3 regions of the Fusibacter sp. genome follow, and region 3 is predicted to be linked to each of the others. Evidence: a T-box and tRNA genes for the amino acid it is inferred to sense, from the RefSeq annotation. Region 3 holds a T-box; the other regions hold tRNA genes.
The links. A T-box is a leader RNA that pairs with one kind of tRNA and senses whether it is charged. The one in region 3 lies ahead of leuS (leucine--tRNA ligase), so its partner is inferred to be a tRNA-Leu.
Positions count from the first base shown of each region.

Region 1: it encodes a tRNA-Leu, which carries the amino acid that the T-box ahead of leuS (leucine--tRNA ligase) is inferred to sense. The anticodon was not compared.
Region 2: it encodes a tRNA-Leu, which carries the amino acid that the T-box ahead of leuS (leucine--tRNA ligase) is inferred to sense. The anticodon was not compared.

Region 1 is NZ_JBVBZF010000001.1:280,700-291,564, reverse strand. Features, by position in the region: gene AC220I_RS02425 (YeaH/YhbH family protein) at 1-407, opposite strand, end outside; gene AC220I_RS02420 (PrkA family serine protein kinase) at 550-2,505, opposite strand; gene dut (dUTP diphosphatase) at 2,589-3,197, opposite strand; gene AC220I_RS02410 (hypothetical protein) at 3,199-3,399, opposite strand; gene def (peptide deformylase) at 3,392-3,922, opposite strand; gene AC220I_RS02400 (HNH endonuclease) at 4,106-4,705, opposite strand; gene AC220I_RS02395 (peptidyl-tRNA hydrolase) at 4,671-5,042, opposite strand; gene AC220I_RS02390 (hypothetical protein) at 5,051-5,416, opposite strand; gene AC220I_RS02385 (hypothetical protein) at 5,540-5,782, opposite strand; gene AC220I_RS02380 (hypothetical protein) at 5,792-6,589, opposite strand; gene AC220I_RS02375 (hypothetical protein) at 6,734-6,946, opposite strand; gene AC220I_RS02370 (hypothetical protein) at 6,946-7,317, opposite strand; gene AC220I_RS02365 (hypothetical protein) at 7,352-7,624, opposite strand; gene AC220I_RS02360 (hypothetical protein) at 7,642-7,803, opposite strand; gene AC220I_RS02355 (hypothetical protein) at 8,083-8,325, opposite strand; tRNA gene AC220I_RS02350 (tRNA-Leu) at 8,665-8,739, opposite strand; gene AC220I_RS02345 (hypothetical protein) at 9,244-9,930, opposite strand; gene AC220I_RS02340 (peptide chain release factor-like protein) at 9,939-10,346, opposite strand; partial or broken gene AC220I_RS02335 (PCRF domain-containing protein) at 10,377-10,733, opposite strand; gene AC220I_RS02330 (hypothetical protein) at 10,699-10,865, opposite strand, start outside; gene AC220I_RS02325 (AAA family ATPase) at 10,859-10,865, opposite strand, start outside.
Region 2 is NZ_JBVBZF010000087.1:318-11,182, forward strand. Features, by position in the region: gene AC220I_RS11385 (response regulator) at 197-559, opposite strand; gene AC220I_RS11390 (sulfite exporter TauE/SafE family protein) at 627-1,337, opposite strand; tRNA gene AC220I_RS11395 (tRNA-Leu) at 1,643-1,727, shown strand; gene AC220I_RS11400 (nicotinate phosphoribosyltransferase) at 2,125-3,168, opposite strand; gene coaE (dephospho-CoA kinase) at 3,238-3,840, opposite strand; gene polA (DNA polymerase I) at 3,830-6,457, opposite strand; gene AC220I_RS11415 (type I glyceraldehyde-3-phosphate dehydrogenase) at 6,616-7,845, opposite strand; gene AC220I_RS11420 (SIMPL domain-containing protein) at 8,119-8,847, opposite strand; gene AC220I_RS11425 (DUF4349 domain-containing protein) at 8,898-10,193, opposite strand; gene AC220I_RS11430 (RNA polymerase sigma factor) at 10,209-10,772, opposite strand.
Region 3 is NZ_JBVBZF010000063.1:2,627-13,491, forward strand. Features, by position in the region: gene AC220I_RS09825 (methyl-accepting chemotaxis protein) at 1-525, shown strand, start outside; tRNA gene AC220I_RS09830 (tRNA-Val) at 626-701, shown strand; gene AC220I_RS09835 (ribose-phosphate pyrophosphokinase) at 887-2,038, shown strand; gene AC220I_RS09840 (SpoIIE family protein phosphatase) at 2,171-3,619, opposite strand; gene AC220I_RS09845 (hypothetical protein) at 3,746-4,108, shown strand; gene AC220I_RS09850 (flavin reductase family protein) at 4,114-4,821, opposite strand; gene AC220I_RS09855 (endonuclease MutS2) at 5,233-7,323, shown strand; gene AC220I_RS09860 (hypothetical protein) at 7,323-7,568, shown strand; gene AC220I_RS09865 (YkuS family protein) at 7,654-7,911, shown strand; T-box leader at 7,968-8,177, shown strand; gene leuS (leucine--tRNA ligase) at 8,258-10,666, shown strand.

The DNA.
Region 1 (10,865 bases), on a different contig from region 3:
GGAAGTTCTAGATCTTCAAAGAAATACTGAAGAAATTCTTCGCGAGTGATAGTGAATTCGAAATCGTCTTCACCTTCACCTTTATCAGAAGCACCTTGACCAGCACCTCCACCCCCACCACTAGGTGGTCTTGGAACACGGTCACCAGGAATAAATTCTTTGTTACCAGGTAGTACACGTTTAGTTACACCACCATGATCGTGTCGAAAATTTGGTTCGTTGATATCTTTTGTTGGGACGTTAACCTTCTCTTTTCTATCTTTAACAATATCAGTTATGTTCCCATCTTGAATGGCTTTTTTAACAGTTTCTTTTGTTCTTCCTTTAACACGATCTAAGAATTTCTGTCGGTTTGTAGCCGACTTGTTCTTAGTCGTTTTTGTTCTGTCTATGATAATATGTGGCATTAAGTTTCTCCGTTAATTTTAACTATCAATATGGTAAAAAGAGGGTAGTAATCTGATCCATCAGAAACTTGAGGTTACGCCACCGACCAAAAGCTGTCCTACCACTCTGAGGAATAGTCACGATCATCGCGACTTAGAACGCTTAGCTCGATTTGCTGTAACGCATATACCACTCAACTAACAAGCGAACTTGTTTTGGGGTATAACCTTTCTTAACCATACGATCAACAAACTCGTTATGTTTCTTCTCTTCATCTTTGGATTTTTTAGATCCAAAGCTAATTACAGGAAGTAACTCTTCGGTTTGTGTAAACATCTTCTTCTCGATGACGTTTGCAAGTTTAGTATAACTGTTCCATGCAGGTGACTTACCTTCATTGTTAGCACGTTCACGTAGAACAAAGTTAACAACTTCGTTACGAAAATCTTTTGGATTTCCAATACCAGCAGCCTTTTCGATCTTTTCTAACTCAGCATTTAGAGTTTCACGATCGTAAATTTCACCTGTATCTGGATCACGATGATCTTCATCACGAATCCAAGAATCAGCATATGCTATGTAACGGTCGAATAAGTTTTGACCATATTCGGAATATGATTCCAAATAGGCTTTTTGTAATTCTTCACCAATGAACTCTGCGTATTTAGGAGCCAAAATTCCTTTGATGAAGGTTAAGTAGTTTTCTTCAACTTCACTACCAAACTGTTCATTGATGATAGTCTTTTCCAAAATATACATCAAATGTACTGGGTTAGCAGCAAGTTCATTTGGATCATAGTTGAAGACCTTTGATAAAATCTTATATGCAAAACGAGTAGACTGACCACTCATACCTTCATTAACACCAGCATTTTCACGGTATTCAGAAAGAGATTTTGCTTTTGGATCTACATCTTTCAAATCTTCACCATTATAGACTTTCATCTTAGAGTAGAGATTTGAATTTTCAGGTTTGAATAATCGTGATAGCACAGAGAACTGAGCCATCATACGTAATGTACCTGGAGCAATTGGTGCATCAATCAATGAACTATTACGAAGAAGTTTTTCATAGATGTGCTCTTCTTCCTCATAACGTAAGCAATATGGAACCTTAACAAGATTAACACGATCCAAGAAAGCTTCGTTAGTCTTGTTATTGCGAAATTGTTCCCATTCAGATTCATTACTATGAGCTAAGATAATGCCCTGGAAAGGAATCGCACCGAAACCTTGTGTTCCATTGTAGTGACCTTCTTGTGTTGCAGTTAACAAAGGATGCAACATTTTGATTGGGGCTTTAAACATTTCCACAAATTCCAAAATACCTTGACTAGTGAGGTTTAACCCACCACTGTAGCTATAAGCATCAGGATCATCTTGAGAAAAGTCTTCTAACTTACGAATGTCGACTTTACCAACCAACGATGAAATATCTTGGTTATTTTCATCACCAGGTTCAGTTTTGGTAATTGCAATTTGCTTCAAAATTGAAGGCCATAGTTTAACAACTCGAAATTGGTCTACATCCCCACCCAATTCTTCCAGTCGTTTAACAGCCCAAGGTGAAGCGATACCTTGCAAATAACGTGCAGAGATACCATATTCTTCTTCAACAACAGGACCATCTTCAACAGCATCGAGCAAGTTTAAAGGTGATTCAAAAATTGGGGAAATTTCTTCTTCGCCAGTTTCTTTGTTGATGGCTTTAATTGTATAGATAGGGAATTTTTGCATTAACTCTTTTAATCGTTCTGCTAATGATGATTTACCACCACCAACAGGTCCCAAAAGATATAAAATTTGTTTGCGTTCTTCCAACCCTTGGGCAGCATGTTGAAAGTGAGCAACGATGTTTTCGATCGATTCTTCACAACCGTAAAACTCTTTGAATGCTGGATAAACTTTAATAGTTTTATTTAGAAAGATTCGAGACATTCTGGGATCTTTCGAAGTGTCAACCAATACAGGCTCACCAATAGCAGCAAGCATTCTTTCTGCTGAAGATGCATAAGCCATATGGTCGGTTTTGCAAAGGTCTAAATATTCATCTAGGGACATTTCCTCTTTAGCGTGAGTTTTGAAACGTTCCTTGAAACGATTACTTACAATTGACATTGTGTGGCTACTCCTCTTAAATGTAAAGTATTTCCTTTAATTGAAAACTAGCATCCTTTTCTAGTCTATTTGTTACCATAAATTCAATCTTGTTTTGGATCAACGGTTACTGCAGACTTTTCTGTTCTCATTTCGTGATGTCGGTCTACTGGGAATTGTTCAGCTTTATCTTCCTCAAGTTCAAAAGCAATCATGTCACCATCACATGTTTCAAAATGAACTACGCTTGGTTCAACACTAACACCTGTGTGACCAAACCCACCTTCACCTCTTTCTGTTTCAACAAATTCATCAACAACTTCAAGTTCTATTTGTTGAACAGGAACAACAATCATCTGTGCAATACGGTCACCAGGATGAATTGTTTGGGCTCTAATACCTCTATTCCATAAAGATACGAATAGTTGACCTTGATAATCAGAATCAATAATACCAGTTAAATTTCCCAACACCAAACCATGTTTATGACCAAGCCCAGAACGAGGTACTAACATTGCCATATAGTTTGGATCTTCTATATGAATTGAAATACCAGTTGGAACTAATAATACATCATCTCTCACAAGTTGAATGTCTTCATCTATACATGCACGCAAATCAATACCTGCTGAACCATCAGTAGCATGTTCAGGTATAGGAAATTCATTACCAATACGTGGATCTAAAATTTTCATTTGTACTTTACGTTTCATTTTAACCTCTATTTGCTTTACGTGCTTGTTTTTGAATTTTACGTTTGTGAATACGTTTTGCTTTTGGTATACGTTTCTTAGTTAAACGTAACTTTCCTCTACGAATACCACTTTGCATTAACATACGCAACAGTTCTGGATCCATTGGGGCTTGTTGAGCTTCTTCTTGAAGATTTTCTTCTGTCTTTTCAATATCATCCATTGTTCATCTCCTGCTGTTTTTCATACTGACTTTTCAGTTTTATTCTATCTAAGATACCAACCTTATCAAGAATTGTTTTACCAATTAAATGATCAAGTTCATGTTGAATAATAATTGACATGACACCTGTAGCCTGAATTTCAAAGTCAGATCCATCAAGTTTATGAGCTTTAATAACAATTGCAGGTGATCGTTTAATCATTGTAAAAATACCAGGAACCGAAAGACAACCTTCATCCATCTGTAGTGCTTTTTTACCTACAAATTGTGTAATGGTAGGGTTGATAAGATAAAGGGGCTCTTCAATAATTCCCTCAATTGCTCTAATAACAATTAACTGAAGATGTCTACCAACTTGTACAGCTGATAGTCCAACAGCATCTGGATGTGCTTCAATCGTTTCAAGCATATCAGCAGCAAGTATTCGAACTTCTTCCATTTCATTCTCATTATCAATATCAATCAAACGAGATTTAGCAGAAAGATTTTTGTTTGGGTAAGTAATGATGTCTAAGACGGACATTATCTACTCCTTATTATAGTTTATAGCTATTTTAAGGATACAAAATAAATTGGGAAAAGAAAAGGTTTATAACGAAATTAAATAGTCTATTCGAAGAGATAACTCATCAATCTCTAAAGGATTAATTTCTGTATTTGTATCTATATGACGCATAATATAAGATAGGGCCCGAAGGCCCTATTGTTATAAGAAACGACTGTTCTTGTTCTTGATTTGAGATTTCAAGAACTCCATTTGATCAGTCAGTACTCTACGGTTTTGTAGTAACAAGTATTCACTACGACAAGGTGTGTAAGGAACATATAATAATTCCATTCCACACTGATCTAGTAAGTAATCACTCTTACGACGATTACAAGGACCACATGAGGTTACACAATTTGTCCAAGAATCCTTACCACCCTTACTTTGAGGAATAATATGATCCTTTGTCAACTTGGAGGTAGGAAATTCTTGACCACAATAAGCACAAATATTTTGGTCACGACGAAACATTGCATTACCATTGAATGCCACATCTCTGTGTCCTTGTTTAGCTTGTACTTTACCTCGAATTGCAATAATCGAGTTAAATGTTAGTGAAGATTGTTCACCTGTCAAACTTGAAGTACCACCATAAACAGTTACAGTATGTTCAGGCATAGCCCAAGCTACTGCTCCTTTTGCAGTGTAATAGCAAGCATCTTGATACGTGATCCAGCGAAATGGCTGACCAGCGATATCAAGTGCTAGAATTCTAGGAATTTCTTCAAGCGAAATGTGCTGGTTGTTTAAGATTGCCATTGCCATTTTCCTCCTCGGTTATTTGAGTATTTATACCCTTCCATAGTTTTAGACGTTTCAAAATTGATGGTTTTTCATACATAGGTTCAGTAGATAATGCACTGTACCCCATATTCCACCAAGGTTCATGAAATAGTTCAAAACTTATACTATTATCTCTCAGTTTCGATGCTAACTTCAACAATTCCTCCTCATTGGTTATTTGACACAATACAAGGTGACATGTTTCGTTAGGACGATCAAAACTAAATCCACTTTCAAGAGCAGAATGACAAGCTTGAACAATCTGATGTTCAAGCTTGATATCTGTCCTTACAACGACGTAAACGTAAGGAATCTAAGACATTATGCAGCCTCCTTATTAGCTTCAATACGTTGTTTGTACACTTCACATACCTGTAGAAGCGTTTCAGCTGTAATGGTTCCACCAAATGGTGCCATGGCACTTGTGATATAATCTTTATATTGACGCTCCAAAGCACGCATAAACCAATCTACAATATCATAATATCTATGAGGATTTTGTCCTGGATAGAGTTTACGTTTTGCAGTTACTGGTGAAAAACCGTGAAATGGGTCTCGACCACGAAGAATATTGTAAATTACATGATGGTGAGCTCGAATTAGACCTTTTGCATTTACATGCTCAGCCCACATTTTACGAAAGTATAGATAATGATCTTTTGATTTGAAAAATTCTTTAGCGTTCATTTTAAGTCTCCTAATAGTTAAATGTTAAAAGTTGCTAAATGGGTAAATTTAACAAACTATTAAGGGGGACTTCTGTTAGAAACCTATGTCATGGGTTATCTCCTCTTTTGGTAAGTTTATTTATTAAATTATAAAGTTGGTTTTATCATTAAAACAAAAACCATTTGGAAGGCAATTTTTATCACCTTCCATTTGATCTTTAAATTTTTTCAATCTTTCTTGAAGTTGTTCTTCAGCAGTTAATTCTACACTTGCACAATTAAAACTACAACAACAGCCTGCATAAGGTACTCCAGGATGTTCTTTGTGAAAATCACAAGTAGTTTGAGTGATAACAGTTTTAATTGGTGTGTACGGAATTTTCATTACTGCTCCTTATTTGTTCAAGAAATCAAAGTGATTTGCTTTTGGTGCAACTGTACCACTATTTACTGAATCAGAAAACATATTTTCGCGTTTGTTACACATGTCAAACTCTTTGTCATTGCAAATTACTTTAAGTTTCGTAGAGTTCTCTGCAACAACTTCTTCATAGGCTTCAGATCGTTGTTTCAACTCACCAATATCTTTTTCGTGAGACATAACAACTTCTTGTGTTCCCTTTAAGTTTTCGTGTACTTGTTTGACAGCAACTACGGTTTCATCCATATTTGCATCAACCTTATCATTTAATCGATTAATATCGATGTTTGCTTTATTTGCTACCTTCTCTACTTCTTCCACACGTTCAGATAGTCTCATCTTACCATCACTTGTTGCAGCCCGTTGAAGAGCAATTCCAAGTTTTTCGAGATCAACTGCTTGACAGTTGTTACAATCAATATATTGCATAGTTAAACGTGCTTCGTTTTTCTCAATTCGATCACCACGAATTTTCAATACCATTCCCAATGTAATGTTGGATTGCTGACCACAAGCTTTATCATTAGCAGGACGAGCAGTTGTTCGAAGATTACAGGGATCTCCATTCCAAGAACCTTGTGTGATTACATAAAATTTTTCAGGAAGAACATTCTCCTGTCCAATATAATGGAGTGTTACTCGATCTCCAACACTTGTTACCATAAAAGGATAAAGGTTGTCATCTTCACAACCTGTTAAACTGAACACTAGGAAAATTATTAGTAATATGGTGGGAAAAACATTTATACTGAAATATTTAAAACAGTTCATTTCTCTCTTCTCTCTTTAGGGTTATAAAATAAGTGTCCGTAGTAGGAATCGAACCCACAACGCAGAGGACTAGAATCTCCCGTTCTACCATTGAACTATACGGACATAACAGATATTATCTGTAATTTAAGGTTGGAGGACAACCTATTTTTTGGATTGTTTTTTAATTTGTTCCTTAAGAATTTTCAACCAAATTTTTTCTTCTTTGGAAGCTTCACCTTGTTGAATTTTCTCTTGAATTTGAACGACTTGAGATTCAAGAACCTTCATATTTGCTTTTTGTTGAGGTGGTGGTGCTTCTTCTGCACAGGAAACACTAAACCATAAACTAAAAATAATGAATATTAAGAATCGCATTACTCTTCTCTCTTTAATTCCTTCAAACTTTCAATACGTCTTTTATAATGATTTACTAATATTACATCAAAATCACTTCCGTGTCCAGATGTAACTCGAAATTCGATTTCCATCAAATCATCTTCATATTTCATAATAGCAACGTCAATAGCTTCACTACGTAACATATGGACATCTGATTTGGTTGCTACAAATTCCAAAAATCCATACACCATACTTGCAAGGGTTGCAATAAAGGTAAGTACAGCAGTTGCAGTTTTGAAAGGATTCAATTTTGCTTTTTGCCAGAAGGTCATTGGAGGATCATCTTGTCGACGATGAGGGTGACTTCTGGATTGCAATTTACGTCGTTCAGGTCCATTGTGTGACATACATTTCTCCAAAAAATGTATTTATTTGAATGACCTATAATTCCCAGGTAAGTTTATGTAAGCGAGTTTGTTTTGGGGTTGGATTTGTGATGTACTTATAAGCAAAATCGTAGATTTCGATAGCTTGTGAGGCATAGGCTGGATCAGCATTAAGTTTTAGTCCATCAAGTAAAGTTCCTGTAATTTGTAATCCGCCATTTGTGGTGTGATGGAGCGAAAATCTTGAATTACACTCATTACAATGATAGCAATTTACTCTACCCATAAACACATAACCGTGATCTGCTTGACAAGTTGGACATTTCATAGAATATGGAAATGCCATTAAGAAAGAACAGCTTCAACATCTTGAAGATGTTGGACAGTAGTACTTTGTGCACCACCTACTACACCATCAACATTCTTACATGCTTTACGAAAAGTATACTCAATCTTGTCTGATTGGGTCATTCCTTTCTCTAGTTCGTCACGGTAAGTCGTTGGCATTACACGTTTTTTGAACTCATGTACTGATTTATTTTGTGATGACATAGGCTACCTTTTATGAAGATTATTTAATATTTATATTAATTCCAACCTTTTACAAGTGAAACTTTATCACAAATTGCTCCATGTTGACAAGCGTTATTCCATTCCATCCCAAATTTCGTTTCGTACATCGAAATACAGGTATCTTTATTTGGGCTAAAGGTTGTGAATAGAGGACCAAATCGTTTATCGATTATAATCCAACCCACAACCAATGCTTTGGTTTTACGGGGTTTTTTAGAATTCATATTTGTATTGAAGCAAAAAATCTCTGTTGCTGTGAATGTTTACTTTGAAAGTATGGTGATGCACCGTCCACTTCAATGTTGGAAGTTGGGTCTGTAAAACTTTCAGTTTTTGATATAAATGATCTTGTGTAATATCAGGATTATCTTGGATTTTTTTATTCAAATCCTCAACATCATTTGCATAGGTGACAAATGGAAACATTAACAAGATTGCGAAAAATAGCGTTTTCATAGGTTTATTTATGGTTAATAGGCTGAGATTACACCATTAGTACTTGTACCTTCGATACATTATCCCAATAAGTTGCGACACTCTGGGTTCTTATCTTATCCACTTTTCCGAGAAAAGTCTACAAGCATGACTGCCTTTTTTAAGGTGCGGCGATTCACCTATCATAATATGCTATTCAAGTTTCCGTCTACCGTCTACCTTGCGAGCAGTAAAGGCTTGCGAGCCACCGTGCGACTTTCACTTAAGATTTTCCACCTTGCGAGTTTCCAATCTCCTTATTCACCGAAGTGTAAGGAATTAAGCCATTTTCACATATTACTGAGTACGACTTTGCGTTTTTTAAAAAGGTTGGAATCGAACCAACTACTTTCTGCTTTTGAGGCAGACACTCTACCAAATGAGTTACTTTAGTTACCTATCTCGACGAGCGTACTCAATGCTTCATAGACTTTTGGTCTACAAAATACACTCCGCCGAAATACCTTTCTTCTGCCGAATACTCAGTAATTCTTCAAGATTCTGGGGTTCGAAAACCTCAGCGCCTTTGGAATTGAATTACAGCTCTTGATTGCGAGTCTCGAACCAATAATTCTACCTTTTATACTACCTATTCGTTAGCTGGTTTAATGTAGAGGTCAGCACCACCTGTTACTCTTCTTCGACTTGTGTTCCCAACGAAGTTGGCACTTAAGTCAAAGCTCTTTCCTACATAACTAACTTCATAGTTATTTCCACCGCATTTATAAGTGAAAACTCCCTCACGGGAGGTATTAGGCTTGTTTGGATGTCCAACCGAAGTTGGCGACAGCTATAATAGGATCACTGCCCTTTCACATTCTTGCGAATGCTTATGTGTCCCAAACGACAAAACTATTATACGGATCTATATATGATAGTCAACGAATTTTTTAATAAAAATTAAGGTAATAGAGGATCAACAAAAACCAATTGTGGACCACCCGCAGAAATTCGGGCCATTGCGTTACCTGCATGCATATCAGCATGATGTTCATCGAATAGAGGTTTTAGCAAAGTTAATGCTTGACGTAGTTTTCCATTAGGTGAACGAGACATTAACATATCTCGACCTTTATGATAGTCTAGTAATGAATACAATTCATCAAATTGACGAGCTGTTGAAAAAGTGTCAAAATTCATTGCTGCTACTTCACTAATTGCAGAATTATGATCTGTTGCAAGGACTTTGTACACATCTAAAAAACCATCATTAATCAATTTGTGCAATAATGCTTCCTGAATTTTTGGTTTTTCAATATCAACCAGTCTTTCCATCTCTGTGATTAACCATTCCTTCCCACGTCTTTGTTCATCATTTTCTACAGGTTCTTGAACTTTCTTAGCAGTATAAAACTTTGGGAAAAATGGATTGTCTTGATGTTCTAAACACAATTGAACAAACTCAACATATGTGTGTTCACGAAACGTATCTAATCTTGTTCTTTTGACAACAGTATTACGTTTAGGGTGGGCATAAGCTGTGCTTTGAATACCCCTTCCTAAACGATTTTCATCATCAGGCCAACGAACATTACGCTTTAATTTGCGTGAATTTTTTGGCATATCAAGAATTTCATACAATTTCATAAAATTATTTATGAAATATTCCAGAATACGTCCATGTTGCCTCGTAATACTTTCTTCAATGAAATCTTAGTGTTAGATTGGTGGTCAATAATTTGATCCTTTTGAAAACAATAGGTTCGAATTTTGTCACCTCTCATACCAGACCCCACTTGTTCCTTACGAAGTGCACCAACTGTTAAACCTAGTTCATTTGCCTTCATTTCCTCTAGTTTTAACAGTAGTGCAGCTTTCGCTTCACGTAGATTAGTCTCACGCTTACGCCCTTGACGTGCTTCCATAAGCCCAGTTGGAATGTGATACATTCGACAACTATTTTGGTGCTTATTTCTGTGTTGACCTCCTTTACCAGTTCCAGAAAACCACTCTATACGAAAATCATTTTCAGATAGGCGATCGTAAAGAGGATTGGTTTCCACTTGGTCATCAATTACAGCTACAGTAACGGTTGAAGTATGCACACGACCTCTACGTTCGGTCGGTGGGATCCTCTGGATGCGATGCCCACCCGTTTCTGAGTTAAGTACGTTTAAATTGTTGCCTTGGATTTGAAGAGATAGAAATCCAGAACGGACTTCTATACGTTTAGACTTTCAGCCTAACTTGAGGAATGTTCGTTCGTAAATTTCTGCTAAGTCGTTAACAAACAACTTTGCATCTTCTCCACCTTCGGCAGATCGTATTTCAAGTGTCTTTTGCATTTTACTTTCTCCTTTGGTTAATAAAATTGAACTAATATCTTCCAGCCATAACGAAGGAAGATCAACATATTTATACAGATTCGTCTTGCATTCGAAAATTATCAATGTCAAAATCAAACATTTCCTTTACAGCATTATCAGCACGTATTTTTGCATAGTAACTATCTTCACCAGCTCGAATCGCTGCAATATATACCTGTTGCCAAAAAGCAATTGGACTTAATGTGTGATCACCGT
Region 2 (10,865 bases), on a different contig from region 3:
ACAAATTTTCTTTTATATAAGCATTTAAGGTCAAAACCTTGTATTGAATTTTACGTTAACGTTCCCATCTAACCGCTTTTCGCAAGTTGAACACTCTGATCAAATCTATAGATAGACAATAAAAAAGGTCAATCAAACCCTAGACGAGGTTCAATTGACCGTATAATCATAAAATTTTATTGATGTTAAAATTTGACTAACCAATTAACTTCTGAACTTCAGCAATAACTTTTTCAGCAACAAAAGGTTTTACGATGAAACCCTTAGCGCCTGCTTTAACAGAATCAATAACCATACCTTCCTGTCCCATGGCACTGCACATCAATACTTTTGCATCAGGAAAAGCTGATGTGATCATCCTAACCCCATCTATACCATTGACGTCTGGCATGGTGATATCCATTGTCACCAAATCAGGTTTGAATTCTTTGTATTTATCAAAAGCCTCTTCACCATTTCCCGCTTCTGCAACGACTTCATAACCTGCCTTCTGAAGAATATCACTCATCAATTTTCTCATAAACATTGCATCGTCCACTATCAGAATTCTTTTGCCCATAGTTTATCCCCTCTCTATATACACTAGAAGTCTTAGTTTAAAGGTCTAGTTTCAAATACCTGTATTGTTAAAACAAATTTATTATACCCATTATAACTAATAAATACAACACAATTTGCTTAAATTTGCCTTCATCAATTTTATTCCCAATTTTCACGCCAATAAACGTTCCAGCGAATAAAAAAGGCACAATGGGCAGATAAGAGGTCATTATAGAAACCGATAGCAAGCCCTTATTTAAATACATTAAAACCGTAAAAAGATTAAAAAGTATAAACAAGGACGTTAAACTAATCCTAAAATCATCTCTATTCTTCTGATCATTTGAAAGCAGTATGACGATCGGTGGTCCACTTAGTGACACGGAACCATTAAGCACACCGCTTAATGTCCCAGTAATTATTAAAGCGAGATTTTTATTTTTAATCTCGATTTTATAGCCCCTTGCCATCATAATGGCTACAACAATCAAAAATATGCTGACCGCTTTCTTTAATATAAATTCATCCACAATTAAGAGCAACTTTACACCAAAGGGAATTGCAATAATGCCAAATATAAATAGTAAGAAGATTTCCTTGATATTGGGTTTCATTTTTAATTGTAGCGCAATTAAAATATTCAGGACTAAACTTAAAATAACAAGTAGGGGGACAATCTCTTTTAAATTAAGAATGAAGCCCATTAAAGGCAAAGCTACTAGTGAGAAGCCAAAGCTCGTAGCCCCTTGAATTAATGAAGCCAAAAATACAATTAACGCTAATATCAAAATATCCATTACTCACCTCAATATATTTATTAAAGCCATCTCTCTTGACTTCGCATGCGTTTATTATTGTATCAAGATTTTCATCCTTTTAAAAGTCAAACCTTCCTTAAAAAGATTATTCGAAAAAACTTTGCCCTAAGAAAACAAACCTTTATTGGTGGTCACAAAAAGTTGTTATATTCAGATAATTTCTACAGCCATTGAAACCATTGACTTCTAATATTCCAGTTCTCTCAACCTTTGAAAATGCATACTTTTTTTCAAATAAGCCCTTGACTTTTATAGCTAATGTCACTATAATAAAAAAGCAACGTGCGGATGTGGTGGAACGGCAGACACGCTATCTTGAGGGGGTAGTGAGCAACGCTCGTGCGGGTTCAAATCCCGCCATCCGCACCATTTATAAAAAGCAATCAACTGATTACAGTTGGTTGTTTTTTTTATGTCAAAACAACGCCAATAATTGCCCCTCTGCTTAAGCCTAATATGGCTCTAAAATATTTTCTTGGCACATTACCTGTTAAAGTCTAGGATTCATAATAGCTTATGGGCAGTCATCTCTCAACATCTCTAAAGCGCTTTACTACCCCTGGTTGATGCTGAACATTTCTTATAAGTGCTTATTATAGCCCCTATAACAACATTTGAGTCACTTTCGATGTCTCAAACCAATTTTCGCTGACGGTGTTTGAGATTGAACATTTCTCATCACAGCTTTCGGCTCAAATTTTGTTGTATTTAGTAAGAAAGCCCCTGCATCACTAAATGCAGAGGCTTTTAATCAATTGATTGGTTGCTATTTGAAGTCACGTATTCTCTTAAGTTTCGGGTTCTCAACCATGCCTGGAATTCTACCTCTTTTAGCAACAGCCTTGCCATTGACCATTTTGATATCCATGGTCATGTCAATTGGCGATGCCGCAGAAATGTAACTACCTACACCAAATGAGTCGGCACCCGCTTCACTGAGAAGTCTAATTTTCTCAGGATAAAGGCCACCTGAAACAAAGATCTTAACATTGGAAAACCCTTCTAGGTCTAGCTTAGCGCGCATCTCTTTTACCAAACCAGCGGTTACACCACCTCTTTCACTTGGTGTATCCAGTCTAATGCCATAAAGCTTTCCATTGAGTTCTTTGGCAATTCGTATTGCTTCCTCAACTTCGTCCTTAAAGGTATCGATTAAAACTATACGATTGTGGTCTGGTGCCGCAATCTCATCATATTTTTTAGCAATTTTAAGGGTGTCACCTGCGATCAACATAGCGCTATGTGGTACAGTGCCAGAAGGCTTTATGTTACTGAGTAAGGCTGCCAAGATACAGCTTGCGCCACCTGCGCCACCGATAACAGCTGCTCTTTCCATTACTGGTGCTACGGCAGGATGTACATGTCTTGCGCCAAAACACAAAAAGAATTTCTCGCCACAAGCTTCCTTTACTTCTTTTGCTGCCGTCGCCCATCCAGAGCTGCTTGCAAGCATGCCTAAAATTGTCGTTTCAAATATTGCAAAATCACTATACTTGCCTTTTATTCTAATAACAGTGTCTTTCTCAACGAAAGATTCACCTTCAGAAATAGCATCAATTTGAAGGTTTTTATCCTTTAATAAATAGAGTACTTCCTCTAAACCAACAAAGATTCCCGGTTTTCTAGGAAATATTTCTGCTACAACCTCTGCATCAGCGAGTTCAAGCTCATTTAGAATATCCAAAGTTCTCAAAAAATAAACATCTGTTGTTAAACCATTAACGATTTCATCATGTGATGCTGAAAATAATTTCCGATCATCTGCGATTTGGATACTATCTATATCAGCTAAACTTTTCATCTCTTTCATTTCTATATTACCTTCCTAAAAATTAGTCATTTACATTATAAACAATTTAAACATTTAAGGCAACGTTCGTTATTTTATTATCGAATTCACCAGATGAGCAACTCTATTTTCAAGGTCTTCTAAAGTGTCTTCATTCATAATTACTCTAGTCGCAAGCTCTACTTTTTTAGCCAGTGGCATTTGAGCATTGATTTTAACTTTCGCATAGGCTTCATCTACATGATCCCTTTCACATATGCGTTTAACTCTAATCTCATCACTTGCATATACGACCCACACTTCATCATAATCACTCATCCTAGCATTTTCTATAAGTAGTGGTACATCCACAAATACGAGCTTGTAAAGCCCAATATACGCCTCCACCTGTCTATTGATTTCCTTATATACCGCTGGATGAACAATACCATTGAGTTTTACACGCTCAACCTCGTGATTAAAAATAATTTCGCCTAGCTTTTTTCGATCAATCTCACCTGTTTCCTGTAAAATCACATGTCCAAACTCTGCGATAACTTCAAAGTAAGCATCACTACCCTTTTCCAAGATATGTCTCGAAATAACATCAGCATCCACCACAGGATAACCAATCTTCAATAGAATTTTAGAAACAGCACTCTTGCCACTCCCGATTCCTCCTGTGATGCCAATAATTTTACTTTTATTTCGCATCGTACCAGCTCTCTCCTGTGTTCATGTCAACTTTTAAAGGCACCAGTAAATCATATGCAGATTCCATACTCTCTTTAAGTAGGACCTTAACCTGTTCTAGCTCATCAAGTGGAACATTAAGGATGAGTTCATCGTGTACCTGTAAAATCAATTTTGATCTAAGTTTTTCTGCTGCTAGGCGTTCAAAGACTTTAATCATCGCAATTTTTATAATATCAGCAGCTGACCCTTGAATAGGAGTGTTTCTTGCGATTCTCTCCGCTGCAGATCTCAACATGAAATTACTGTTAGAAATGTCGGCAATATCACGTCGTCGACCTAAAACAGTTTCCACATAACCATCCTCTTTACACTTTTCGATGACGCTGTCCATAAAGCCTTGTACATTTGGATAGCTTCTAAAGTAATTTTCAATATAGGTTTTAGCTTCTTTTCGCGTTATGCCCAGACTTTCTCCAAGACCAAAATCACCCATGCCATATACAATACCAAAATTGACTTCTTTGGCATGACTTCTTTGTAGAGATGTCACTTCACTTTCCTCTATGCCAAAAACCTGTGAAGCTGTCTTAGTATGAATGTCGAGATTTTGTGTAAAGGCTTCCAGAAGTGTTGGATCCTTTGATAAATGGGCCAATACCCTTAGTTCAATTTGAGAGTAGTCCGCGTCTAGCAAAATGCAACCTTCATCTGGTATGAAGAATTTTCTAATCTTTCTACCTATTGGCAGTCTAATCGGTATATTCTGAAGGTTTGGTTCTGTTGAACTAAGACGACCAGTAACAGCTATTGTTTGGTTTAAAGAAGTATGAACTCTACCCGTCAATGGATTTAAAGCTGCCCTTAACCCATCAATGTAAGTCGATTTCAGTTTTGTATACGTACGATATTCTATTACTTCAGAAACAATCGGATGCTTTGAAGCCAGCTTTTCTAGTATATCATGTGAAGTTGAATATCCTGTTTTTGTTTTCTTTTGAGGTGGCAAACCCAATTTTTCAAACAATATGACACCCAGTTGTTTTGGTGAATTGATGTTGAAGGCTTCTCCAGAAAGATTGTAGATTTCTGCTTCTATTTCAGCAATCTGCTTGGTAAGCAGTTCATCAATAATATCAATTTCCTTTACATCAATATTGAAGCCCGTATATTCAATATCCGAAAGAATTTTAACCAAGGGAACTTCAACCTCTTCAAAGAGTTTGATAAAGTGCCCTTCTTCCAGTTTAGCGCCAAGTGCCTTAACCAAAACGTCAATTCCGATAACCAACCCCTGTGCGTACTGATGAAGCTTTTCTTTTTCCACTTTTTCTGGTGTCAACTTCTTAGCACCTTTTCCGAGGAGCTCTTCCTCAGACAAAATTTTCATGGAACTGTGCTCAAATACGAGTTCACTTAAATCATAGCCTCTTCGACTCGGATCAACCAAATAAGCGGCGATATAGCCATCGAACTTGGCCCCCTTTAGGTCTATGCCCTTTTGCATTAAATACAAATACTCATTCTTCAAATCATATCCAAATTTATGGATGGCATCATCTTCAAAGATAGGTTTAAGGCTTAAAAATTCAGTTTCATCGTCTAAAATACAAATCTGATCCTCAACCTTAAAGGCAGCACATATAAAGGGATCTTCTCTAAGAGTGACCTTGTTATAAAGAATTTTAAAAGAAAATGCTTTTTCTTTTTCTATTAGCTTAGTCAACTGCTCAATATTAATGGTTTCAACATCCGTCTTCTGTTCAATGACCTCTGTTTTAACCTTTAATTTATTGAGCAGGCTGTTCATTTCATATTCTCTAAAAAGATTAATAGAGGTCTCCATGTCAGGTTCTTGTAACCTAAACATTTCCGTACTGAGTTCTACGGGAACATTTACCATAATTGTGGCAAGGCGCTTGCTGAGCATGGCTTGATCTCCAAAATTAATCACGAGCTCCTTCCACCTTTTATTAGTGACTTGTTCAACATTCATAATTAAGTTTTCAACTGTTCCAAACTCCGCAAGAAGCTTGGCAGCAGTTTTAGGCCCAACACTTGGTATCCCTGGAATATTATCTGAGGTGTCCCCGCTTAGGCCCTTGTAATCAATCACGTGATATGCATCCACACCTAGTTCTTCAATTATATCTTCATTTTTATATTCCTTGAGCTGTGTAATGCCCTTCTTTGTGATATGAACATGAATATTTTCTCGAACAAGCTGAAGTGCATCCTTATCTCCTGTGATCACATGAGCTTCAATGCCCTGGTCTGAGAAATAATGTGCGATTGTTCCTATGAGGTCATCTGCCTCATAGCCAGAAAGTTCAACTCTTGGAATTTTTAATGCGTCTAAAATTTCCTTAACAATTGGCATTTGCATTGCCAGTTCATTTGGCATCCCCTTTCGAGTCCCCTTATATTGGTCATAAACATGGTGCCTAAACGTCGGTCCCTTCATATCAAAAGCGACACAAAAATAATCTGGATTAAATTCATCCATCAATCCAAATATCATGGTGGTCAACCCCAGTGCACCGCCTGTGTATATGCCTTTACTGGTCCTTAACTCTGACATTGCAAAAAAAGCTCTATTGATTAAGCTATTCCCATCTACAATTACAATCCGGTTCATAGTCTTCTCCTTGATTTTAGTCATATAAAATATTATAACATGTTTGTTTATTAAAAGGTGGGGTCTTGATGATGAAAAAAAAAGAGTTTTCATCATTGAGAGACTTATCTCAATTCTGAAAACCCTTATATACAATGGTATCAAATCTTTTATATAAATTACAGTGATTTGTCAATATGAATCAAGATGTTTGAAAGCGAGTTGACATAGCTCCCAAACTCGTTGTCATACCAACCGAAAATTTTAGCATGTGTTACAGGAATATTGAGCTCACCCTGTGCGCCAATATTATGAATTAACTGGCTTGGCAAAGGTAAAAAGCCTGTTTTTGTAGCTGTTTCCACCCCTTCAATAACTGCAGAAGCTTTAAAGCCTCTAAGATCTGAAGAAACGTTTTGCTTGTCTGAATAAACCAGATATCCCTTTTGACCATTTTGAGATGCTAACTTATAAATCTCGTTGATATACTCATCGTTGATCACGGGTTCACCAGAATCTTCAAGTTTGGTTCTAAATGTAAGGTTCAACGCCACTAAAGAGACTGTACTTGTTGGAATTCTTACAGAATCTGCCATGAAACCGATCTTCTTTATCTCAGGCAAAATAAACTCAAGTGCTTTTGCAGCACCAGTTGACGTTAAGATTATATTGTTTAGTGCGGACCTGTTTTTTCTCAAGTCTTTATCACCATTTCCAGGCATTGCATCCAAAAGATTTTGATTATTGGTAGAAGCATGAATGGTTGACATAGAAGCCGTTAATATTCTCGAAATACCAATTTTATCGATTAGTGGCTTCATCATATGAGAAAGTGCAGTTGTTGTACAACTTGCTGCTGATATTACATGATGTTTTTCTGGATCAAACTTGTCGTGATTGATGCCATACACGAGCATGGTTGCATCTTCTGGCATTTCAAGTTCTTGGCCCTTCATTTTAAAAGGTGCACTCACGATGACTTTCTTAGCACCAGCCTCCAAATGGCCTCTTACACTGCCCTTAGGAGCATCTGCATCAAGGGCTGGATCTAGGAATACCCCCGTACAATCCACAACGATTTCAACATTGTGCTTTCCCCATTCAATGTCCTTTGGATTTCTATTTTTAGTTAAGAATTTTATATCAAATTGATTAATTCTAATTTCATAATTTTCTTCATCTACAATTTCTATATCAAGCGTTTTTCCAGAGTATCCAAACATAAATCTTTCAAGAGCACCATAAGTGGAGTCGTTAACGATAAAGTCAATAATATCATGGATTGAATTACCAGCTTTTCTACCGATACTTATTACAAATCCGTCAAAATGATTTTCAATCATTTGATGCCAAAGTACTAATTTTCCTATTCTGCCTAACCCGTTGATGCCTAAATACCTTCTTTTCATACTTCCTCCTAAATCGTGGGTAAAATTATATCCCGTTGCTAGCACAATATCTATTGTACCATTAACCGGGATATTATCAAGCCCACAATTCATTAATTTTTAGAAATTATTTTAACGATCATTACAAACAGGATTTAAGCCATCTTACCAACCCTAAGATTAGTCCTTATGGAAGCTGCTGAAGTTTAAAATTTCATAGTTCTGTACTGGTATGTTTTTGCCATAAAAAAAGCCAGAGGTTTTAGCCTCTAGCCTTTAAAATCAAATACCTTATTAATAGTCATAACCTACATTTACAGTTGCTGTGATTGTGATTTCTCCTGACTCAATCGGCGTTGCCGCACCTTCCATCATTGCTTTAGCTGGTGCATAATCATAATAAACGCCACCACCATAGCTAACTTCAGACACACTTAATGGTAGACCAGGTTTTTTATTAAATGTGCTCATAATTGCACTTGCTTTTGTGTTTGCATTTGCCATAGCAAGTTTAAGCGCTTCACTATAATATTTAGAGTCATCAGAAACTGTAAAACGAATGCTGTTTACGTTATTAGCTCCTGCAGCAGTTGCAACATCTATAATTTTCCCAACAGCATTAATGTCTTTAATCTTAATGTTCACAATATTATTAACTTGGTAGTACTCATTTCTAACTTCACTATTTGGTGTGTAATCATAAGTTTGATAAATATTATAGCCCGTTGTTTTAATATCTTCTGCTTTAATACCCGCTTTTTTAACCGCATCAATTACGGCAGTCATTTGTGTTGCGTTTTCCTGTTGAGCCTTTTGAGCATCCTTATTTTTAGTTTGAACACCAAGGTCAATGTATGCTAAATCAGGTGCTACAACAATTTTACCTTCACCTGTTACATTAACAACTCTCTGTTCAGCATCTACAGCAACGTCTGCCGTTGAAATTGGCATTGCATTTACTGCACCTACTACTAAAAAAGCAACCATCAATAAAGCTACAATTGGCATTAATTTAAATTTCATAAAAATTCTCCTTTCATTTTAAACCTTCAAAAGGTTTATTCAATACTAGATTAAACACTCTTTTTCTTCGTTTTACGCCACCATACGATCACACCAAATCCTAAAATAATGAGGATTGGTGAATTTGCAACGATCCATATAAAGACATTTTCAAGCAATAACCTCAAACCATTAATGGTCTGAATAAACTCAGCCTTTGCTTTACCAAATAAGGAATCATCAATCGGTTCAATGACGGGTTTTAAACTTTTAACTTCTCTAATATCAACACTGATGCTCGATAAATCAACAAGAACTTCCCAATCCTTTAACTGACGTTCATATTGATTAATCTGACTCCTAATACGTGTCAACTCATTTTCAATGGCGAGGACATCTTTCATATCACTTGCTGTTTTTAACAATTCTCTAAAGCGTTCTTCTGTTAATTTGAAGTTTTCAACCTCTTGAGCCGTGTCTCTGTATTCCTTAGTCACATCTTGAGCATATACATTGTCATAAATCACATTACCATAGCCTTTAAGCAGTGCCATCATTTCTTCAAACTTTTCATTAGGAATTCTGATGATTAATGAGCCATTCTTAAGATCATTCTCTAAATTATAACCTTGTTTTGAAGTGCTTTCATTTTCAATATAGCCACCCCATTCTATTGCCTTTTGTTTGAGGTCTGACACGACTTCATCATAATTAACAATCTCTATGTTAATATTTCCAGATTTAATAATCATTCGGTCTTTTCGATATCCTGGTGCGTTATCAACTTTTGAAGTTGTTATTGTAGTGGCCTGAACTGCAAAACCTGCATTTTCCATTTCATTTGTATCTGCACCCCTTGTACCTGCGGCACCGAACTTTGCCATGTCAGGTGCTGGTGCTTCTGCTGGATAAGCCATCGCACTATCTTCAGTCGCCATCTCAGTGGTGACATACATCGGTGAGCTTTCCGATTTAGCATTGAAGGTCTGATAACCTGCAATCTTTAAGGGATTATTACTCAACAGGACAATCAAAGCGACTGCAGCTGCTGCAACCACATAATTTCCATGACCTTTAAACATATTGATCACTTTCCCCATCGGAGAAGTTTTTTTAACTTTTTCCTTGTTGTTTTGGATTAGGCGTCGTTCTTCTATTAATTTTAAGTGCAATTCACTTTCAAATTCTTTTGGAAGTTCCTTCATCTCTATTTCACCCATTAACTCTTTTAGATATTTAAGCTCTTCATACTCTACAGTACATTGCTCACAGTGATCTAAATGGTCATTGAGTTTTGATAGATTATCTTGACTAATTTCGCCGTCAATAGCGGAATTCATCTGTAGACGTGCATCATCACATTTCATTTATCTCACTCCTTTCTAGCTTTCTGCAAGTTGTATCTGAAGTATTTTTTTTAGTGCCAAACGACTTCGGTTTAACCTCGATCTAACTGTGCCAATTGGTATTTGTAAAATTTCACCTATTTCATCATAGGAGTAGCCAAGGATGTCTTTTAAAACAACAACTGACTTACCATCATCAGAAAGTTGATTTAAAGCACTCTCAATATTTGCCTTTAACTCAACCTTTTCATATACAAGAATCGGATCACTTTCCTGATCACTTATCTCATATTTCAAATTGTCGTTTCCATCATAGGTTTCATCCAATGAGTAAGTTGCCTCTTTACGCTTTCTGAGTTCATCCTTACAGGCGTTAATTACAATTCGATATAACCATGTGGAAAAACTAGATTCCATTTTAAAATTTCCAATATTACGATATGCCTTTATTAAAGCTTCTTGAGACATGTCCTTTGCATCTTCTTCATTCCCCATCATGCGATATGCGATGTTATAAACATATCGATTATAAGTCTTGATCAATTTCTCAAAGCTGTCTACATCTCCTTGAATCGCGTTTTCAAGTAGCTTTGCTTCCATGGTCTCACTCCCTTCTTAAGAGGTTATGTTATTAAGACGTCAGTCTTTTTCAAAAAGTTCCATCCTAAATCATTTTTTTGCTTCAATATAGAA
Region 3 (10,865 bases):
GCAGACCAGACGAACTTGTTGGCACTTAATGCTGCAATTGAAGCGGCGAGAGCTGGTGAGGCGGGAAAAGGCTTTGCAGTAGTTGCTGAAGAGATCAGAAAGCTGGCAACGGATTCGCAGACGTCTGCAAGTGGCATCAATAATCTTATTGTTGAAATTCAAAATGAGATTAAGGAAGCAAATAGCTTTACGAAAGCAGAAAGTGAAGCAATCACTTCAGGTGTAGAAGCAATTGACGTTGCAGGAAAAGCATTCTCAGAGATTTTATCACTCATTGATAATACTCAGAATTCAATTCAATTGGTTGTGGGTCATATCAGTGAAACCCAACAACTTGGTGACTCAGTGAATAAGTCTGTTGAGAATATTGCGGAAGTTATGTTCCAATCCAATGCCAGAACTCAAGAAGTGAGTTCAGCTACAGAAGAACAAACCGCTGTATCAGAAGAAATTGCTGCGGCAGCGGATCATCTTTCAAAAATGGCTATGGAATTGTTTGAACAAGTGAGTCAATATAAAATTTAAGATAGACAAAGCACAAAAAAACTTAGAAATATTTCTAAGTTTTTTTGTTTGATACTATTCAAGATGATATTTTTATGGCATAATATTGGAGTGGTAACTTGCGAGATTAACTCAGATGGTAGAGTGTTTCCTTGACGTGGAAAAAGTCAGGGGTTCGAGTCCCTTATCTCGCACCAATGTAGCTAAAGTATATATACTTTAGCTTTTTTTATGTCGATACTTTGACTAAAAAGGGTAGTAACTTAATCTAAGACGGATTAAGTCGCATGATGCTTCAATGAAAATTCTTTGCATAAAGGATTGTAATGGAATCTAAATCAAATTGTAGTGGGCTTCAAGGGCTCAAAAATGGAGTGATTAAATGAAAAAACAGGATTATTACCAGCACGTACCATATGGAGACCTTGGCATTATTGCCATGGATAACTGTGAAAGTTTAGCACAGCGCATCGATGAATACCTTGTGGAAATGCGTCAAATTTGTGAGACTGAAAACATTCAAATGCCTAAAACCTATCTGATCAAAAAGAAAGAAATTCGTTTTTCTAATGGTGAAGGTAAAGTCTTTATTGAGGAATCCGTTAGAGGTAAGGACATCTATATCGTAACAGACATCGGAAACTATAGTTGTACCTATACCATGCATGGATTTGAGAATCGAAAAAGTCCAGATGACCATATTCAAGATTTAAAAAGAGTATTGTCTGCAATGGCGGGAAAAGCGCGTAGAATTACGGTTCTTATGCCTTTGTTATACGCTTCACGTCAACATAGCCGTAAGGGACGTGAATCCTTAGATTGTGCAATGGCACTTCAAGAGCTAGAGAAGCTTGGTGTTAACGACATCATCACCTTCGATGCTCATGACCCAACCATTCAGAATTCAATTCCATTGATTTCATTTGAAAATTTATATCCAACCTTGGACATCGTTAAGACATTTTTGACAGATGAATCCGAAGCCTTCCAGGACCCTTCTAAAGTCTTGATCATAAGCCCAGATACTGGTGCCATGGATAGGGCGATTTATTATTCTAGTGTTCTAGGGAGTGATATTGGATTGTTCTATAAAAGAAGAGATCACTCAAAAGTAGTAAGGGGAAAAAACCCTATCGTTCAACATGAGTATATTGGTAGAGATGTAAAAGACAACAACATTTTAATCGTAGATGACATGATTGCTTCAGGTGAATCTATTTTTGATATTGCCATTGAGCTTAAAAAGAGAAATGCTGGGAAAGTATTCATCGCAACGACATTTGCCCTTTTCACTGAAGGCATTGAAAAATTCAACAAATTTTATGAAGATGGTTTTATAGATCGCGTTTATACGACAAATCTATCTTATATTCCTGAGTCAGTTAAGACAGCGCCTTGGCTTGCTGAAGTCGATATGTCAGAGTATATTTCAAAGGTTATTAACCGATTGAACTATGATAAATCTATTAGCGATATTATGGATGCATCGACAGGCATTAGAGAATTAATCAAGTTCAAAAACAAGGTGAAATAATCATTCAAAGACAGCTTATGTAAATGAAATCTGATGAGATGGATTTACTAAATAAGATTAAATTAAAACGGACATTGCTCAAATTAAATTTAAGAGCGATGCCCGTTTTTTTATATGCTGAAATGGATGTTCCTATATATTAAATTCAATTTTACAGATTGTAATGTCATCATTTATATGTTGATTTTTAGAAAAAGAATGCATGATGCCTTCATAAAATTTCTGGTTGCCCAGATGTGATAAAGATTCATCCAAAATATCAAGTGCCATTTCATAGGGGATATTGTTGGTTTCAAATAAGCCATCCGTAAAGCTTAAGATTCGGTGTATCGGAGATAAAGCAAGTGTATAGGCCTCAAAAACATTGTCCTCGAGAACCCCTAGAAGCATATTGTTTGAAGAAAGATGGCTGATATCGCCTCGCTTGTTTTTAAGAATCAAGTCAGGGTGCCCTGCATTGATGACCTTTAAGTGATCATTTCTTAGATCAAATTCAAGAAAAATGCCTGTGACAAACAAGCTCCGATCATTCTCTGACGTGTTTAATTCACATAAAAGCTTATTGATTGCTTTAACAGATTCACCGATGGATTTGAAATTGATATAGTCCTTAAACATTTGCGTTAAAGTAATTGCTACAAGGGCTGAAGAAACCCCATGTCCCATGACGTCAATAAGTGCAAAATGATATGTTGTAGGGCTTGTTTTATTAAAATAGATAAAGTCACCACCAATTTCATTATAATGATTCATATGATAATCAAATTGAAGGATATCATCGTTTAAAGGGGAAGGCAAAAGTGAATCCAATACGGTTCTTGCAAGTTTTACTTCTTGAGACAAATGGTCCAGCAAGAGTTTTTCCCTGGTGATGTTTTTTCCGATCTTCAGAAACTTTTCGATATTGCCGTGGCCATCCTTTATTGGACTAATGGTTGCCTCTTCATAGAAAAGTGTATTATCTTTGCTCTTGTTGATAAAAATACCTTCCCAAACCTGTCCGCTGGTGATGGTTAACCACAAATCTTTGTAAAAGGCGTCATCGTGAAAATCACTTTTTATAACGCGTGGTGAGTTGGAGATGAGTTCGGCGTTGTCGTAGCCACATAGATTTTGGAAATAGTCATTAGCATAGATTATATTGCCATCTAGGTCTGTAAGAACAATTGAATTCTGTGCATTTTTAAGTAAATTATCTAAGATCTTATGTTCTGAGTGGAACAGAACTCGATTCATATAGTTAAATAAGTAATTTGAAAGCTCATTGTTTAACAGGGGCTTTTTAATGATTTTTATCTGTACATGTTCAGCGAAAATTTTAAAGATGAATTCATCAACAGGAACATCTATAAGCAAAATTTCTTCATAATAATTTGTAAGTGCAATGATATGCTCCACTTTTCTAAACTGTGCATAACGTCCTATGAAGAGATCATATTTACACTTGGGAATATGATCAGCAGCTACAGTTGAAAAATGAAACTGCACGTCTCCAAAATGCGTTGAAAGAGATTCTTTAATATATTCTTCAACGTTACAGTCCTGCATAAAATCAATATAAAAATGATTGGCTTTTAGCATAGTATTCTCCATTATAGTCGTAGTAAATCCGGTTCGTTTGAAAATACAGTAAAATGAACCAAATTATCGTGTGGTTTAATGATTATTTCGGCGATAAATGAGTATAAATATCAAGAGAGGTGCTATATGAAACTTAAAGAGATTAACCATCAAGTTTTTTATCTACAATTAGAAGATAAAAGCATTACAGACCAAAACGAGCTTATGGTTAAGATGCTTAAGAAAAAATATATAAAGACAGAATCCAACTTTCTCATTCTGGATATCGGTGCGGCAGTTTCCATTGATCACCCTTTGGTTTGCTTTGTGCTGGACTTATCAAAATTGTTTGCACACCAACCTCAAAACCTGATTTTGATTGATCCAGAAGAAAGATTCAAAAGACACTTATCCATGCTTCATCTCAACGGGATCATTGAGAGCTTTAAAAGCTTTGAAGAGGCAATCCGTTTTATTGAAATTAAGTCGACCAAAGCGATGTACATGTAGAAACATCACTTTTTAGGTCTTCTTTTTTTATTTTTAGCTTTTGTGGGTGCTGTTTTTGTATTTGTCTTTGAAGGTGAATGCCCATGAGATTTAGAGCCCGACTGCTGATCTGATCTTGTGTTATTTTTTGCCTTAGTTGATGCTGGTTTTTTTGCTTTTTTAGCAACTGAATAACCAAAGGTTCCTAAGAGTTCCCCTAGACCGTAATAAGCGCCGTGACTATAACAGATCATTTCAGCAAGGTCAAGACGAAGTTTGCCAGTCTTATCCAAATATTGATCATCAATAGAGACGCTTACTACTTCTGCTAAAAACATATCATGTGATCCAAGCTCTTTAATTTCTTTAACAACACATTCGATATTTACAGGGGACTCAAGAATTGAAGGTGCTCCAACCTTGACAGAAGGCACTGGTGTGAGGCCTGTAACTTTGAATTTATCAACATCCTTGCCAGATTTGACACCACAGTAATCCGTAGCATGGACAAGTGGTTTAGTTGTGAGATTGATAACAAAGCATTGCCCGTTCTTGATTAAATCATAAGAGAATCGCTCCTTACGAATAGAAACATAGGTCATAGGCGGGTTGGTACAAATCGTACCTGTCCAAGCAATTGTTATTATGTTTGGTGCTTCCAGTGTACCACAGCTCACCATAGCTGCTGGAACCGGATACACCATTGTTCCGGGTTTCCAAGTAACTTTTCCCATTTAACGCCATCCTTGTATTATAATTGTGTTACATTAATCATTATAACATATTTTGGTTTGCAATTATAAATATCTTGGGTATAATAGAAGTGTAAAGAAACAATAAAGTCAAAATTTAAGAGGTATTTTTGTGAGTGTGAAGGTTCTAAACAAGTAACTTGATATTGTGAGTAGATTGGTGCCGTAAAAGGTTTTTTTGGCGTGCCAGTTTACCCAGTCAGTTTCGTTTAGAACACCATTACAAAACCTGTAATAGCCGTGCTAAGCACGGTTTTTTTGTACATTTTTTTGACATATGAAAATGTATGAAAATGCATTTGGATGCAATTTAGGGCGTAGATGTGATTCTACGTCCTTTTTTTGTATGTAAAATTAAACAAATGACTTAGAGCAAAACATCAGGAGGCAAATATGAGCATTGTAAGAGACTACAAGACAAGAGCAAATCAAACAGATGAAAACCAGACAAGTGAAAATAAATTATATGAAAACAAAATGACGATGATGAAGGGATATGGTGAAAAAATGAATCAAACATTGGAATTTGATCTTATTATCGAAAAGTTAAAGGATTTGGCAATCTCAGAGGCTGCAAAAACACAAATTCAAGGATTATCACTTATGACAGATCCTGTTTTAATACAGCGACATCTAAAGGAAACACATGAGGCGCATGAAATTCTCAATATAAGTACAAGTGTTCCTCTTAACGGACTAGAAGGCATAAAAAATGCACTAGGGAAAATTAAACGCCAAGAGGTTTTAAGACCTAAAGAGTTAGAGGCGGTTTCAGCATTTTTAAGAGATTGTCAACGCATGATCCGCTTTATGAAGGACAAGGACAATCAAATTGCCAGCTATTCTTCAAATTTGTCAGAGTTGAATGACCTAACAGAATCGATATCAATGGCCATTATCAATGGGCAGGTCGATGACAATGCCAGTTCAACACTACACAAGTTGAGAAGAAAAATAGGTGATGTGGAGGATCGAATTCGTCAGAAACTCAATCAATATTTAGCAGGTGCTGAATACCAGCATTTGTTCACTGATGCCATTATCAGCCAAAGGGATGGACGGTATGTAGTACCTATCAAAAGCGAACATAAACGCTCTTTTGAAGGCAGTGTTTTAGACCGGTCAAGGTCTGGAGGCACATTGTTTATTGAACCGGCTGCAGTCCAAAAACTCCAATCGGAGTTAACCATACTGAGAGGTGAGGAGGAACAGGAGGTTTATCGAATTCTCTCAACCTTAAGTAATCAAGTTGCATACGAACTTAAACCCATTGAGCTTAACTATGAAATAATGACGCATTACGATTTTATATTTGCCAAAGGGAAGTTAAGCCGTTCAATGCAGGGTGTTTCAGCCCAATTGACAGGCGATAATCGTTTGCAAATCATAGAAGGTCGACATCCTCTGTTAGAGGGAAAGGCCGTGCCGCTTAACTTAGTGATAAATGCCCCTAAGCGGCATTTGGTTATTACTGGCCCTAACACAGGTGGTAAGACTGTCACCATGAAGACCGTAGGCTTATTTGTCTTGATGACTCAATCTGGCCTTCAAATTCCGTGTGAACCAGGAACCATCTTGCCGATATATGATAAGGTATTATGTGATATCGGTGATGGCCAAAGCATCGCACAAAACCTGAGCACTTTTTCAGCGCACATTACCAACATCATACACATCATTGAAAAAGCAACACCTAGAAGCCTTGTTATTCTTGATGAAATTGGTGCGGGAACAGATCCAACTGAAGGCATGGGACTCGGCATTGCAGTGCTTGAAACCTTAAGTCATAAAGCGGCCACAATCTTAGCCTCGACACATTTTAACGAAATAAAAAACTTTGCCAATGAACACCCATTGTTTTTAAATGGAAGTATGGCCTTCAATCTCATGACGTTAAAACCAGAGTATAAGCTAATCATTGGAAAATCCGGCGAGAGCAATGCACTTTTAATCGCTTTGAGATTGGGAATGGCTCAAAGTTTGATTGAACGCGCTCATGAAGTATCTTACAAGACGAAGCATGACTACAGCATAATAAAAAATGAGCTTGATCAGTTTAAGGAAAAGCACAATGGGGAGACTACTGAAAAGATTTCAGATGCCAACTTAGAGCAAGCAAGAGCCCAGAAGTCATCAGAAGCATTAAGCGTAAGTGAAGAAAGTATAAATGTATTAGAATCTACTCAATTTGTGAAGCGAAGAACACCAAAATTCAAAGTTGGTGATTCTGTCTATATTCATACGATGAAAAGGAATGGTATTGTGGTTAACACCGAGGATCAAAGAGGTGATATCACAGTACAAGTGATGAATAAAAAATTTAAGGTAAATCACAAAAGACTTTCACTTCATATTAAATCTGACGAACTCTATCCAGAGGACTATGATATGGATATTGTGACAAAATCAAAGGAATATCGAAAAAAAGCTAAGCGAGTTGCCAAAGGCAAAGATGATATTTTGGTTGTGGAGGAGAATAAATAATGAGCCCAATAGATGCTAGAGGTAAATTGAAAGAGGAACCTTTTGACTACAACGTGTCAAAGAATGGCAAGGTTTTTATCAATTGGAACAAAAAAACCATTATGATTTTGAATGAAAAGGAAAGTGACAAGCTCTTAAAGAAGCTTGAAAATGCCTCAAACCATGATGTACAGCTTCTTCTTGCAAAAGCGACCGGGAACTTTAAGCATGGTAATGAGAAAAAAGCAAAAAATTGTAAGCGTTAAAAAATAGACACAAAAATTATTGTGATTGAGTGATTAATAGTGATATTTGGGTAAATATCTAATAACTTATTTTGGAGGTGGCGTTATGAAAATAGCTGTACAGACAGGGTTAAACGAAATCATGGAAACTCTCAAAGGAAAAGGTTATAATGTGGTTCCTTACAGAGATGGCGGAACAGATATTAAAATTACCATTATCAATGACGTGGATGAAGAATATGAAGAAATTGAACCTGTTAGCTTCATGGGGGAAGGTGACAGCTCAATGGTCGTTATTGATGCCACAAAACTATCACAAGAGCAAGTCATTCATTTTGTAGAAAAATATGCACCAATGGCATAAGTAAATGAGTTCTTGACTTGAAATCTATCAGAGTTTATATTATAATACAAGGAATAATGTAAGTGTTGATAAGAAGTAGTAAGATTGTATTATAGATAGAGAGCCTCTGGTTGGTGAAAAGTGGTTATAAGAAAATCTGAACTCGTCTTGGAGCTGTTGGCATGAAATTAGTAGTGCCAATCGGTTGACCTCGGTATCGGTCATAGAGTGGATGCTTCATCTTGGAGTATCAATTAGAGTGGTAACGCGAGCCCTTCGTCTCTAAACGAAGGGCTTTTTTTATGCAATAAATTCAAAGAACAAGTATTAGAATTTCAATTCACATAAGATAGGAAGGAGATTTACCATGCACGATTATCAACATAAAGCCGTTGAGAAGAAATGGCAAGAAAAATGGGATGAAAGACAAAGCTTCAAGGCATACAATGATTACTCAAAGCCTAAGTATTACCCATTGGTAGAGTTCCCTTATCCATCTGGACAAGGGTTACATGTAGGTCATCCAAGACCTTATACAGCACTAGACATTGTGGCGCGTAAAAGAAGACTTGAGGGCTACAATGTACTTTACACAATGGGATGGGATGCCTTTGGTCTACCAACTGAAAACTATGCCATTAAAAATCACATTCATCCTGCAATTGTTACAGAGCAAAATATCATCAGATTTAAAGAACAACTTAAGAGCTTAGGTCTTTCTTTTGACTGGTCAAGAGAAATCAACACAACTGATCCAAACTATTTCAAGTGGACGCAATGGATTTTTATCAAGTTATTTGAAAATGGTCTGGCTTACAAAAAAGAAATGGATATCAACTGGTGTACTTCATGTAAGGTTGGGCTTGCAAATGAAGAGGTCGTTGGTGGTGTTTGCGAACGTTGTGGCGGCGAAGTGGTTAAGCGCTCTAAATCGCAATGGATGCTAAAAATTACAGAGTATGCAGATCGATTAATCAGCGATCTTGATGATCTAGATTATATCGAGCGTGTTAAAATCCAACAGAAGAACTGGATTGGTAAGTCTAATGGTATGGAAATCGACTTCAAGACAACTACGGGCGATGTTCTTAGAGTATTTACAACTAGACCAGATACAATTTACGGTGCAACATACATGGTTATCAGCCCTGAGCATCCGCTTATTCAAGAGCATGCAGATAAAATTACGAATTTAGAAGCATTAAATGCTTATAGAGAAGAAGCAAAACGTAAATCTGATTTTGAAAGAACTGAAATGAACAAGGACAAAACTGGCGTTGAAATTGCTGGTATTAGTGCAATCAATCCAGCAACTCAAAAGGAGATTCCGATCTGGATTTCAGACTACGTCTTAATGACTTACGGTACTGGTGCGATTATGGCCGTTCCAGGACATGATACAAGAGACTGGGAATTTGCGAAAGCATTTAACTTACCAATCGTAGAAGTTGTATCAGGCGGAAATGTCGAAGAAGGTGCCTATACGGACAACGCAGATGGTATTTTAGTGAATTCAGAACTTATCAATGGTTTAAGAGTACCAGAAGCAAAAGAGAAAATTGCGGACTTCCTTGAAGCGCGTGGACTTGGTGAAAAACGTGTCAACTTTAAATTGCGTGACTGGGTATTCTCAAGACAAAGATACTGGGGAGAGCCTATTCCTTTAGTGAGTTGTCCTACTTGTGGCTGGGTACCAGTTCCAGAATCAGACTTGCCGATTACATTACCTGATGTAAAGAGCTATGAGCCTACTGATAACGGTGAATCACCACTTGCCCTTATGACAGACTGGATCGAAACAACTTGTCCAAAATGTGGTGGACACGCACATAGAGAAACAGATACAATGCCTCAATGGGCTGGATCAAGCTGGTATTTCTTAAGATACTGTGATCCTTTTAATGACGATGCCCTTGCAAGTATGGAAGCCCTTAATTACTGGATGCCTGTGGATTGGTATAACGGTGGTATGGAGCATACGACACTTCATTTACTTTATTCAAGATTCTGGCACAAATTCCTATTTGATATAGGTGCTGTTAACACGAAAGAACCATATGCAAAGAGAACTTCACATGGTATGATTTTGGGCGAAAACAACGAGAAAATGTCTAAATCAAGAGGCAATGTTGTTAACCCTGATGACATCATTGAAGAGTTCGGTGCGGATACGCTTAGAATGTACGAAATGTTCATCGGTGATTTTGAGAAGAGTGTACCTTGGTCAGACAATAGTGTTAAAGGCTGTAGAAGATTCCTTGACCGTGTTTGGAACATCCAAGAAAACATCGTACCAGGCGAGACTTATTCAAAAGCACTTGAAACTTTAATGCATAAAACCATCAAAAAAGTTTCGGAAGATTATGAAACACTCAAGTTTAACACTGCTATTGCAGCACTTATGAGTTTGTTAAATGAGTTTAAAAAGGTTGAAAACATCAATGCAGCTGAAATCAAGGATTTCCTTGTAATGCTTAACCCGGTTGCACCACATATGACTGAAGAAATGTGGTCAGTTCTTGGCTATGAGGGCATGATCGTCGATCAGAAATGGCCACAATTTGATCCTGAAAAAGTGGTTGATGATATTATTGAAATGGCGGTTCAAATCAATGGTAAAGTGAGATCAACCATCACACTTCCAGTGGACGCTGATGCTGCAGCTGCTCATGACCTTGCTATGGCAGATGAAAAAATTCAGCAATTCACAGAAGGCAAGACAATTGTGAAGGAAATTTTTGTTCCAGGTAAAATCTATAATATTGTTGTGAAGTAATTTTATTTCCATTGGAAATTCTTGATTTAAGTAAGATTACAACGAATGATAAATAATTAAATGGCAAATTATAAAAAGGATGAAAACAAGTTAACCTGTTTTCATCCTTTTTTGTGTGATTTTAAATGTGCACTTAAAGAAATTGACTCATAAAAAGTGCAAGCGTATTTTCCTATAAGGATATAGTCTTGTTGAAATA